DNA from 3 places in the Paenibacillus sp. GCM10012306 genome. Region 1 is predicted to be linked to each of the others. Evidence: riboswitches for the same ligand, from Rfam matches in the RefSeq annotation. Region 1 holds a riboswitch; each other region holds the start of a gene.
The links. Region 1 has a riboswitch for cyclic di-GMP ahead of ACFORK_RS03745 (thiamine pyrophosphate-binding protein). Riboswitches for the same ligand answer to the same signal wherever they lie in the genome.
Positions count from the first base shown of each region.

Region 2: another riboswitch for cyclic di-GMP. It lies ahead of ACFORK_RS21820 (anti-repressor SinI family protein); the one in region 1 lies ahead of ACFORK_RS03745 (thiamine pyrophosphate-binding protein).
Region 3: another riboswitch for cyclic di-GMP. It lies ahead of ACFORK_RS11820 (flagellar assembly protein A); the one in region 1 lies ahead of ACFORK_RS03745 (thiamine pyrophosphate-binding protein).

Region 1 covers NZ_JBHRYW010000002.1:10,253-13,534, forward strand. Annotated here, with positions in the region: gene ACFORK_RS03745 (thiamine pyrophosphate-binding protein) at 1-1,206, opposite strand, end outside; cyclic di-GMP riboswitch class I at 1,393-1,485, opposite strand; gene ACFORK_RS03750 (hypothetical protein) at 1,773-2,039, shown strand; gene ACFORK_RS03755 (methyl-accepting chemotaxis protein) at 2,056-3,282, opposite strand, start outside.
Region 2 covers NZ_JBHRYW010000011.1:65,181-68,462, reverse strand. Annotated here, with positions in the region: gene ACFORK_RS21825 (2-oxoglutarate dehydrogenase E1 component) at 1-1,000, opposite strand, end outside; cyclic di-GMP riboswitch class I at 1,521-1,605, shown strand; gene ACFORK_RS21820 (anti-repressor SinI family protein) at 1,633-1,785, shown strand; gene ACFORK_RS21815 (helix-turn-helix domain-containing protein) at 1,891-2,220, opposite strand; gene ACFORK_RS21810 (TasA family protein) at 2,402-2,989, opposite strand; gene ACFORK_RS21805 (TasA family protein) at 3,061-3,282, opposite strand, start outside.
Region 3 covers NZ_JBHRYW010000004.1:223,546-226,827, reverse strand. Annotated here, with positions in the region: gene ACFORK_RS11825 (FUSC family protein) at 3-1,103, shown strand; cyclic di-GMP riboswitch class I at 1,415-1,506, shown strand; gene ACFORK_RS11820 (flagellar assembly protein A) at 1,608-3,282, shown strand, end outside.

The DNA of each region.
Region 1 (3,282 bases):
CACAAAACTGCCCGGTTTTTTAACGTTATACCATTTAACGGCATTAAAGCCATGGCTTCCGTCATCCACGAACATAGTGTTGTTGTATGGAATCAGATCACTCATCACATTCATGACTGAAGCCAGAGAGAGACCAGGGAGCTCAGGCAGTTCATCCCGATAGTTAAAGCTTTCGGTAGTACGTTTGGTCACAGAATCTCTATCCAGGTGTTCAAGATAATACACAAGATTATCACGCAGATCCCCGGTGACCGGTATTGTTTGGGAGGTCAGAATTTTGCCCACAAACGTAGGATCACTATCGAACTGAATTAAAGTCTCTGGATGGTTCTCACGTTTGAGATTACAGATGGTCATATCGCTCAGGCGGGAGCCCAGTACAATATACAAATCGCTGCGATTTAGCAGATCATCACCATGAGTGCATCCGCCGACACCGACAGGACCGTGATACAGCGGGTGATCCCAAGGAATAGCACCTTTGCCGCCAGGAGAAGTCACGACAGGGATGTTGAAGGTTTCAGCCAATTCGATCAGCTCTTTATGAGCTCCGGAACGGTTAACACCTTTACCCGCAATAATCAGTGGGTTCTCAGCATTGTTGATAGCGTTGATTACACGGTCAAAATTGGAGATGCTTACGAACGATTCGCGCTCTGGATAGACTACCGGGAATTCTTCCAGCAGTTCTGTCTGAACGTCGAAAGGCAAGCAAAGATGAACGGGACCACGGTTACCGCTCAGAGCAATCGAGATAGCATGATTGAAAATGGTACTGAAGTTATCGCCACGTTCTACAAGCTTGCTGAATAGAGTAGCCGGTTTGAACATATCAGCAAGATCAGCCAGATATGAGGAAGAATCCTGACATTGCGGAATACCTAATTCTTTTATGGATTGATGACCTGTAATAAATAGTACCGGAAGGTTATTCGCTTTGGCATGGGCCGCTGCAGTCAGTAGGTTCGTTCCTCCGGGACCGGATGTTCCGAAAGCAACACCTAGTCCGCCAGTCTTAAGGGCATAGCCTGCGGCTTCAAACCCGGAACTGGATTCATGTCTTCCAGGAATAAACTCAATACCGTAATCCACCATCTTTAGAACTAAAGGACAAATGGATTTACCAATAATACCAAATGAATGGGTTACTCCGAGATTACGTAGTGCCTCCGCCATAAAATCTGCGACTGTCTTCAAAAAAAACACCTCTCAAGTGTATGAATTGGGATAAGTAAAAAGATAAATATATTATCGTTCTGGTGATGCGAAATGATTAGAACGATACAAACGGGTATAAAGAAACAACAAAACCTGTGCTCGAATAATGGAGCACAGGTTGGAAGCAAAAAACCGCCACTCAGACCGCAAGATTAAGTCGATCCTCCTGGTTTTCTCTGCAACCTGGCAGTCATGGCCTCAGAAAAATGAGGCTGTAGATCCATGGCTTTGCGTCATTCCTTTTCAGGAATTTTGCCCATATAAATTATATAACTAATTATAAGAATAATTTTCCTTTACATTATATTCCTAGCTCGTCTTTGTCAATATATTTTACACAAATGAACTCGGAATTTGACGAAAAAAATGAAAGAGAATAGGGATATAGTTTTAATTTAAAATGTATCCAAGGGGGTATTGTAAATTAGAATGCGGTTACAAAATAGAGCGAAAATAAACTATTAATTGGGTCAGTATGGAATATTTGACTAGAGGGGTTGGTGCAAAAATGCAAATTGGATCAAAACAATTGGATGGAGAAGATTAGATAATAATTGAAGAAATTAGTTGACTCATCATTTGCCGTGATATTTTTAATGAAAGAATTGAATCCAAATACTTATTTTTTTCTAAACTATAATGGAAGTGAGTGGGTTAAAAGTAGGATGCTTGAGAGGGGAGAAGGCGAATCGTTATTTGTGAGTATGAATTTTACGGAAAGGTCTGAAAGCGATATAATGCAAACGTTTCATAAGTTTGAAAAACTGCCGTATAAAATAGAGCTTATACGGCAGTTTTGTGCTGAAAGGAACAAAAATTAAATTTTGATGACAAATTCTAAAATTTAAAAATATGAATCGTTTTTTGTAGCTGGAAGACGGCTGACGTCATTTTTTCACTCTCTTCTGCAACAGATTCCAGAGCATTGATCTGCTCACTCATCGATGCAGAGACCTCTTCAGTGCTGGCCGCTGTTTGCTGGGTAATGGCGGAGATGTTCTCGATCGCAGAGGAGATTTTCAGGGCACTGTCCAGCATCAGATCGCTTTCCGAAGAGAAGGCGGCGATCTGCTCGGTAATGTACTGTACGCTTTGGACAATTTGCCCGAAAATTTGTGCAGTCTGAATGATCATTTCATTCTGTACCTGAACGACTTCCTCATTGATGGTAATATTCGCAATGGCTTCCTTGATATCGGCTTCAATGCTTCGCACCAAGCTGAAGACCTCTTTGGTCGAGGCCGTTGATTCCTCAGCCAGTTTGCGAACTTCGTGGGCGACCACGGCGAACCCGCGGCCATGCTCTCCGGCACGGGCAGCTTCGATGGAAGCATTCAAGGATAACAGGTTGGTCTGTTCCGCAATTTCGGTAATTGTCTTGGTAATCATGGTGATACCGCGAGCGTTATGGGAGAGGGCATCAATAGTATCAGCTACTTTTTGTGTAGCTTCAATATTCTTGCGCATGCCTTCCGATTGGGTATCTACCGATTGGCGACCTTGCTCTACTAATTCCAGCGTATGTATAGTTTTCTTGTTCATTTCTTTGGTCGAATAAGCGTAATTGGACACCTTGGTTTCAATATCTTTAATAGAATCAATCATGCCAGCAATATCACTAGAAATCTCGTTGGCACCTTGAGCTAGCTCGTTGGAGGAGGTTGCCACCTGAGACATGACGATCTTCAGATTCTGATTCTTGTCTTCAATACCGCGGCTTGCATCCATAACCTGACGTGTGATCTGTGACGCATCGGTCAAAATGGTCTTCAATTTGTCGATCATCGTATTAAAGGAGCGGCTGATATCACCCATGGAGCCATTCTCATCGGCTCTTTGCGTAAAATCCCCCTTAGAAATCGTATGTGTAACGTTAGAGATATCATCAAAAGAAGATGTAAGCGTTCTCTCGACAAAGCGAGAAAGAGGGTAAGTCAGGGTTGTAAGCAGGACCACCAGAATGATGCCGATAACAATTTTGCCGAGAATAATAAATGTGACCAAAACAGGGATGGAGAATAAAGCGGCGATCAAGTAACATCCGGCGACAATTCTTTGTTTCAA
Region 2 (3,282 bases), on a different contig from region 1:
CTTCTACGACAGGATTAACAAACTCCAGGTGGCTCGGGTTGTTCGCCAGTGTCAGCCTAGTGCGGACGGTTTCGCCTTCACGTACGGCGCGATCAGCACCCAGATGGTACTTTACGTCTCCGGTCCAGCCGTAGTTAATACCCATGGAGCCTTCCGAAGGGAACAGTTCCTTGTTCGGTGAATGATGGAACTCGGAGAAAATGATATCGTACGGCTTGCCCAGGATATGAGCCAGTACGTTCAGACGCCCGCGGTGGGCCATACCCATCAGGATATGCTCGGCACCTTCATGCGCGGCAGCGCGTACGATTTCGTCCAGCATTGGTACCAGGGCATCATTGCCCTCCAGACTGAAACGCTTTTGGCCTACGAAAGTCTTGTGCAGGAAGGTCTCAAACTGCTCCACTTGAATTAGCCGATTCAGCAAATCCTTGCGTTCGGCGGTATTCAATGGCGCAGGTGAGTTAACGGACTCCGCCTGGCTGTTCAACCAGCGAAGTTCCTGTTCATCATGCACATGACCAAATTCGTAGGCTATAGTTTGTGTATAGGCTTGGCGCATCCGGTGAACGGCGTCCCAAGCGGTTTGAATATTATCCGGGACATTCTCCCAAATTAGTGAAGCAGGGAGGGCCATGAGGTCCTCTCGCGTCAATTCATACGTTTCATGATTCAGCCATTTTGTCATAGGATTGTGATCCCGCTCCAGCGGGTCAATATTGGCGGCCAAATGGCCATATATACGAATGTTAGCGATTAGCTTAGAGGCTTTGACAGCCTTGCGAAGCCAAACTGCATCTCCCGAGACGATAGGCTGCGGAGCTGGTTCAGCATCCGGCGCCAGGGGAGGCGGGCCATAAACAGTAAAAAGTTCACGGTAATTATTTTCAACTGAGGAGGGGTCTTTCACAAACTGCTCATACTTCTCCTGAATGTAGCCCAGATTGGGGCCATAATATTTGCTCCAAACAGATTCATTGTAGGGCTCTTTGGCTGCCATGAATACATCCTCCTAACGGATGAACTCCAAACGCGGGGCGCTGGTATGGGCCTTGTTCGGAGCTGTGATGGTTGCGTTTTCATTTCCTTACTATTGTGCTACTTTCGGTGGCCTTAATCAATTCATACTTTCGTCCAATCCAATCGCAAAACGGTATGGTTCAGCCTGGTCATTGATGCCATAGCGCCATAAATAGATTACATCAACAAGTGTAACTATTAAAATAATTCGATAGTCCTCGTTTTTTTTATAAAACCTGATTACAATGCTCGGATATGGGTTAATGGTTCTATAATTAGTCTATTTTGGGTTAGTAGAATTATTAATAAGTTCAAAATTGTGCATTGGGTACAGGTGGTTTCAACTTGGACAGGTATTAGTCAAAAAGAGCTAAACTTTTTACATTTCTCACCTTAGAAATTCCCAGAAAACGACACACTTTTCCGATTCTTTCTTGTATAATGTTATTGCAGTATGGTTTTTAATAATAATTTCTAGCCAGATCCTTTCATGTAAAGGGTCCAGTAAAGGGTAAACCTGTTGAAAGGCAGGGGCACAAAGTCTCGGGTCTAAGGTAGAAATACTACGACGGCCGGACTGCCTGGGGACGCGAAATCTTAGGAGGAGATTTTTTGGATAAGTCCAACCAGGGGAACAACGGAGAACTGCAGACAGTTGATCTGGATTTAGAATGGGTATATTTGCTGCTGAGTGCCAAGAAGGCGGGCATCAAGGCGGAGGAGATTCGCCGTTTCTTTAATGAGAAGGCTTTGAAGGCTATTTAGCAGCTTGAATCATAACAGATACATATAGAGAAGGGCACAGCATATGCTGTGCCCTTCTCTATATGATGGGGCCCCAAGCTATTGAAGCGCTCAGGGCCGAAATCTTTAATCCTTTTGTTCAAGACGCCATTTTTGATAATCTAGAAATTCCTTGAACTCCCGCTTGCTGATGCCGGAGCTCATTGCCTCTTGCACGAGCCGGAACCATTCCGAATCCAGCGGCGTCTCTTCAGTGTCGGAGAGGTCTCCATATAGCAACACGTGAATAGATACTTGTAGTGCGTCGGCAATTTTTTCAATGAATTGGATAGAGGGGTTGGACTGAATATTTCTCTCAACATTACTCAGGTACGACTTGGCCACATCCGCCTTGTCCGCAAGTTCGGATAAGGATAAGCCCTTCTCGACCCGGAGTTCATGGATGCGCCCTCCCATATTATCAGGCACGATGACAACGCCCCTCCGTACTTTTTGTATAAGTATAACAAATTTCCTTGAAACGGACAAAGACACATTGCTGTTCAGAGGAGAAAAGAGGAGGGGATTGGAGCAAAAACCGGCATGTCTTAGCCCGGTGAAGGGTGTAAGAGATGCCGGTAGTTTTTAGGAATCAGACTTATTTTAATTCTCCGGCGCCTTGCTTGGCGTTGAAGGTCAACTTCACGTCCAGTTTGTCACCTTGGAAGATGTTTTGATCCTGGCCGTTCTCAACGAACTCAAAGGCTAATTTGAGCGTCTTGGATTGGGCTGCGGAGATGCCGCCTGGGAAGGCATTGGCTACCAAATCGTAGCCTGGATTGCTCTGCAAATCCTTGAGTGTTGCTTCGGCAACGACATGGCCAGCAATTGAGCCGCTAGTATAGCTGCTGTCAAGGAGCTTTACTTTAAAGTGAGCACCCAGATCCTGTCCGGCGTTGTTGCTGTTAGTATCAGTTACGATATACGTAGTAACCAGCTTCAGTTCTTTAATGTCGAGCGAGCCGCTATTCTGCAGAGTGAAGTTGCGGACAGCGATGTCACCTGGCTTCAGATTGCTCAGGTTCACATTTTGCTCAGGATTAGTATTCAGATCCAGCGTACCAGCGGCGAAAGTTGCTGTGCTTTCCGCTGTATCGCTGAAGTAAGCGAAGGTGCCGCCCCCGATTAAAGACAATCCCAAAGCCGCCGTTGCTACGCCAAGACCCAATGTTTTTTTGATACCCATGAATAAATTCCTCCTCTTATATGGTTAATAAAATGGTAGACAAAATAGTTAATGCGTTGAGATCGAACGGCTTACTTGTATTCGCCAGCGCCTTGTTTAGCCTCGAAGGTCCACTTCAATTTCAGGCTGTCTCCCTGGTAGTAGTTCTGAGGCTGGAGGTTGTCGACAAAGGCAAACTGAACAGACAGCTTATCCAGAGTTCCTGCCTTGATCCCTGATTTTTCGCCGAAAACTGAACCAAGGATGCCTGCTTTTACAAGGTCAGGCGAAAGGTTTTCCAGCTCAGACAGTTT
Region 3 (3,282 bases), on a different contig from region 1:
ACATGAACGAGGGGTTACTGGACCGCCTTGAGAAATTTGGTTTTTCCCTATATATGATACGTGTGACGCTAGCTGCATCGCTCTCTTGGGTGGTGGTGCACAGTCTTTATAGCAATCATTATCTGTACTTTGCTCCGCTAGCTGCCATTCTGATTACCCAAGGTACTGTTAAGGGCTCTGTAGAAAAAGGAATCTACCGGCTCCTCGGCATCATTCTTGGCGGGATCGTCGCTCTGATCGTCGGTAAGTTCTTTGACATAAGCGGGCTCTCTATCCTGCTTATGCTGCTCATCGGCATTGGCATCGCCACCGCCTGCCGCGTGAATATTCAGGCCGTGACCCAAGTAGGCGTCACCTCTGTTATGGCCCTTTCCTTCTATCAAAACGATTATGTAGTCTCTAGAATATTCGAAACCTTCATCGGCGTACTGATTGCCGTCCTCATCAATATGATTATCGTTCCGCCGAAGGGGTTCGTCAAGGTAAAAGCCTTGGCACTTGAAGGAAGCCTGCTGCTCGCAGATGCACTGAGAGGACTTGCCGCCGGAGAACAAAGTACGGAGAAGGGCAAAGCCGTATCGAAACAAGCCGGGGAGCTGCTGACACGAAGCCGCAAGCAACAGAAAGAGATTCACTACACACTATCCCATTACCAATGCCGTAATGAATTGCACAAGCTGAGCACAGCTACTACTCATCTGAAAACCGTTCATGCCTATGTGAAGGAAATTGCCGATGAGATTGCTCTGCTTCCACCGCATTATGCAGCTGCAGAAGGGCTGGCTGGTTCGCTGGAAGCCACCGCGGATTGCATCGCACTGTACGGAACGAAGACCCTGTCCGATATCGAGTGCACCCGTTCCCTCCCAGACGCCCTGCGCCATGCACGGGAATTACAGCTCTCTTGCTTCTCAGAGCTTCAGAGACATTGCCCTCTGACAGCCATGCGCGATCTCGGTGCAGTGTTCTCCCACTTGAACCGGGTGCTGGAAGAGGTGGAGCGGGCGGAATATGCCACCTGTTCAGTTGTACCGCATGAGGCCAAGACCAATATCGCACAAGGTATTCATTACATGAAAAAAGGACTCTCCCAAAAGCTATAAACGGGAGCGTCCTTTTATTTTACTAAAACCATCTTACGCGTTATAATTAAGGAAATGTGGAATATATAGGTACTTCTGTGGACTATTTGATCCCATGAGAGACGTCCCGGGCCATCCGGCTTAGACGCCTCTCTTTTACATGTGGACGGTCTGGGTGAATTTATTTATTTTATATTGTCAATTCGTTACTTTAGCACTAAAATTAAAAGGATTTAATGCCGACAATTTTATATATACGACGTACCGGCGCCTTCTTTTTTTGTCGATTTTAGTCGATTAAAGTGCCTGATGCTGAGTATACATCATTGATCCATTTTTAAAGGCAAACTATTCGAAAGGGTAGGACGCAAAGCAATGGGCCTAAGAATGCACAAGCTGCATTTATGGTTGCCAGGCTGCCAATTAGACGCCTGCATGGCGGATATCCCTAGCGGATATCGCATCTTAACCCGGTGCTCTCTATGTACAGATGCCTTTGATTATACAAAGAAGCGAGGTAACAGAATGTCGCAACACCCTAATCGAAATGACGTAAAAGAATTTGCCCGGCCATTGCCGATAGAGCCCTCCGAACAAATCTTGAATAGTGCTCCACAATCTCTACCACTGGACGACACGAACAATAAGGACGGCATCATCATTATTCAAAATAATCAATTTTTCATCACCTCACCTTTATCTGGCGGCAAACCTGCTGTCATCTCTCCCGTTCCTCCCGTTGTCCTTAGGAAGAACCGGCAGATCATTACTGCCCCTACCGAAGTATTGTCATCCGACCGCCTGGAGTGGGAGATTGAAGAGCCCGCACCGTATGAGATTACAGTCTCCGAAGACAAGTTATCGGCTTTCCTTACCCTGCGACGGTTGGAACAGTACGCCTGGCGCCTGAAGGATTGTGCAGCCACGAATAACATTGCGGTTAGTGCGGAGCAGGACAAGAAAGCCCTGCTGTCTACAGTCCGCATCGAACAGGTCCTTGCCGACTTTGACAAAAAATCCATCTCCCAGAATCTCAATATTCCAGCGATTTACGAGGCATTGAACCACCCTACCGGACGGCCTGTCCGTGTAGCGGAAGGTACCGCGCCCAAACCCGCGATCAATGCAAGAATCGAGATCCCTTTTTCCGAGGAAGCCCTGACCGCAGAAATCTTCCATAGAAACGTGAGTGGACAGGAAGAGCAGAATTACCCGGACATCCCAGAAGTCCAAGAGGGCGACATCGTAGCTATCAAGCATCCACCCATCGAAGGGGTTCCCGGATATGATGTGTATGGACATCTGCTGCCTGCTGCCCCACCTGAGGATTTCCAGCTTATAGCCAAGGAGCATACACAGCTTATATCCGGTCTGAAGGTCATGGCGCTTCGTACAGGCAGACCCCGCCTGACAGGAGTGAAGGGCAGAACCTTTGACATTGCCGCAGCGCACAGGGTTCTGGGGAATGTCAATCCTGAGACCGGCCACATCGTATTCCCGGGGGACGTTGCTGTTCACGGCGATGTGGAAGAGCAGATGATTATTGAAGCGATTGGAAATGTCTATATTTACGGAAACGTGAAGAATGCGACCATCGTTGCAACCGGGAGTATTTGGATACATGGCGATGTGGTGGAGAGCAGACTGTATTCGGGATATCATGGAGTTTTGAATAACCGACTCTACCATCTGTCAAAACAGATCCTAGAGGAAGGCAATCTGCTACGGAAGGCAGCCAAGGTGTTGGCCAAAAAGTTAGAAAACCGCCAACAGCCTGTGAATTACGGCCAGGTCATTCAGCTTTTGCTTGATACCAAATATAAACGATTTGCGATTCTGATCCCCGAGCTTCTGCATGTTCTCTCCGATATCAAGCATTCCTACCCTCAGGATATAAAACAGTTGAAACGATTGCTCGAGGTCTTTTTGCAGCCGGATCAATTTATCGGGATGTTGAATGATGCGGTTGTGGAATCCTTCCTGAAGCTGCTAAAGGATATGTACAACGGCATTACGGTTATGCTGGAGAGCAAAGTCCGAATTGATCTGCCCTATAGCGACAATAGCATCATTCAATCTGGTGGCAACATCACCATTTATGGGAAGGGTACTCGGCAAAGCAATCTGCAGTCCGATGGAGACATTGCCTACACAAGCCGCAATGCGGTCTGCGAGGACTCCAATTTAGAGGCCACAGGTG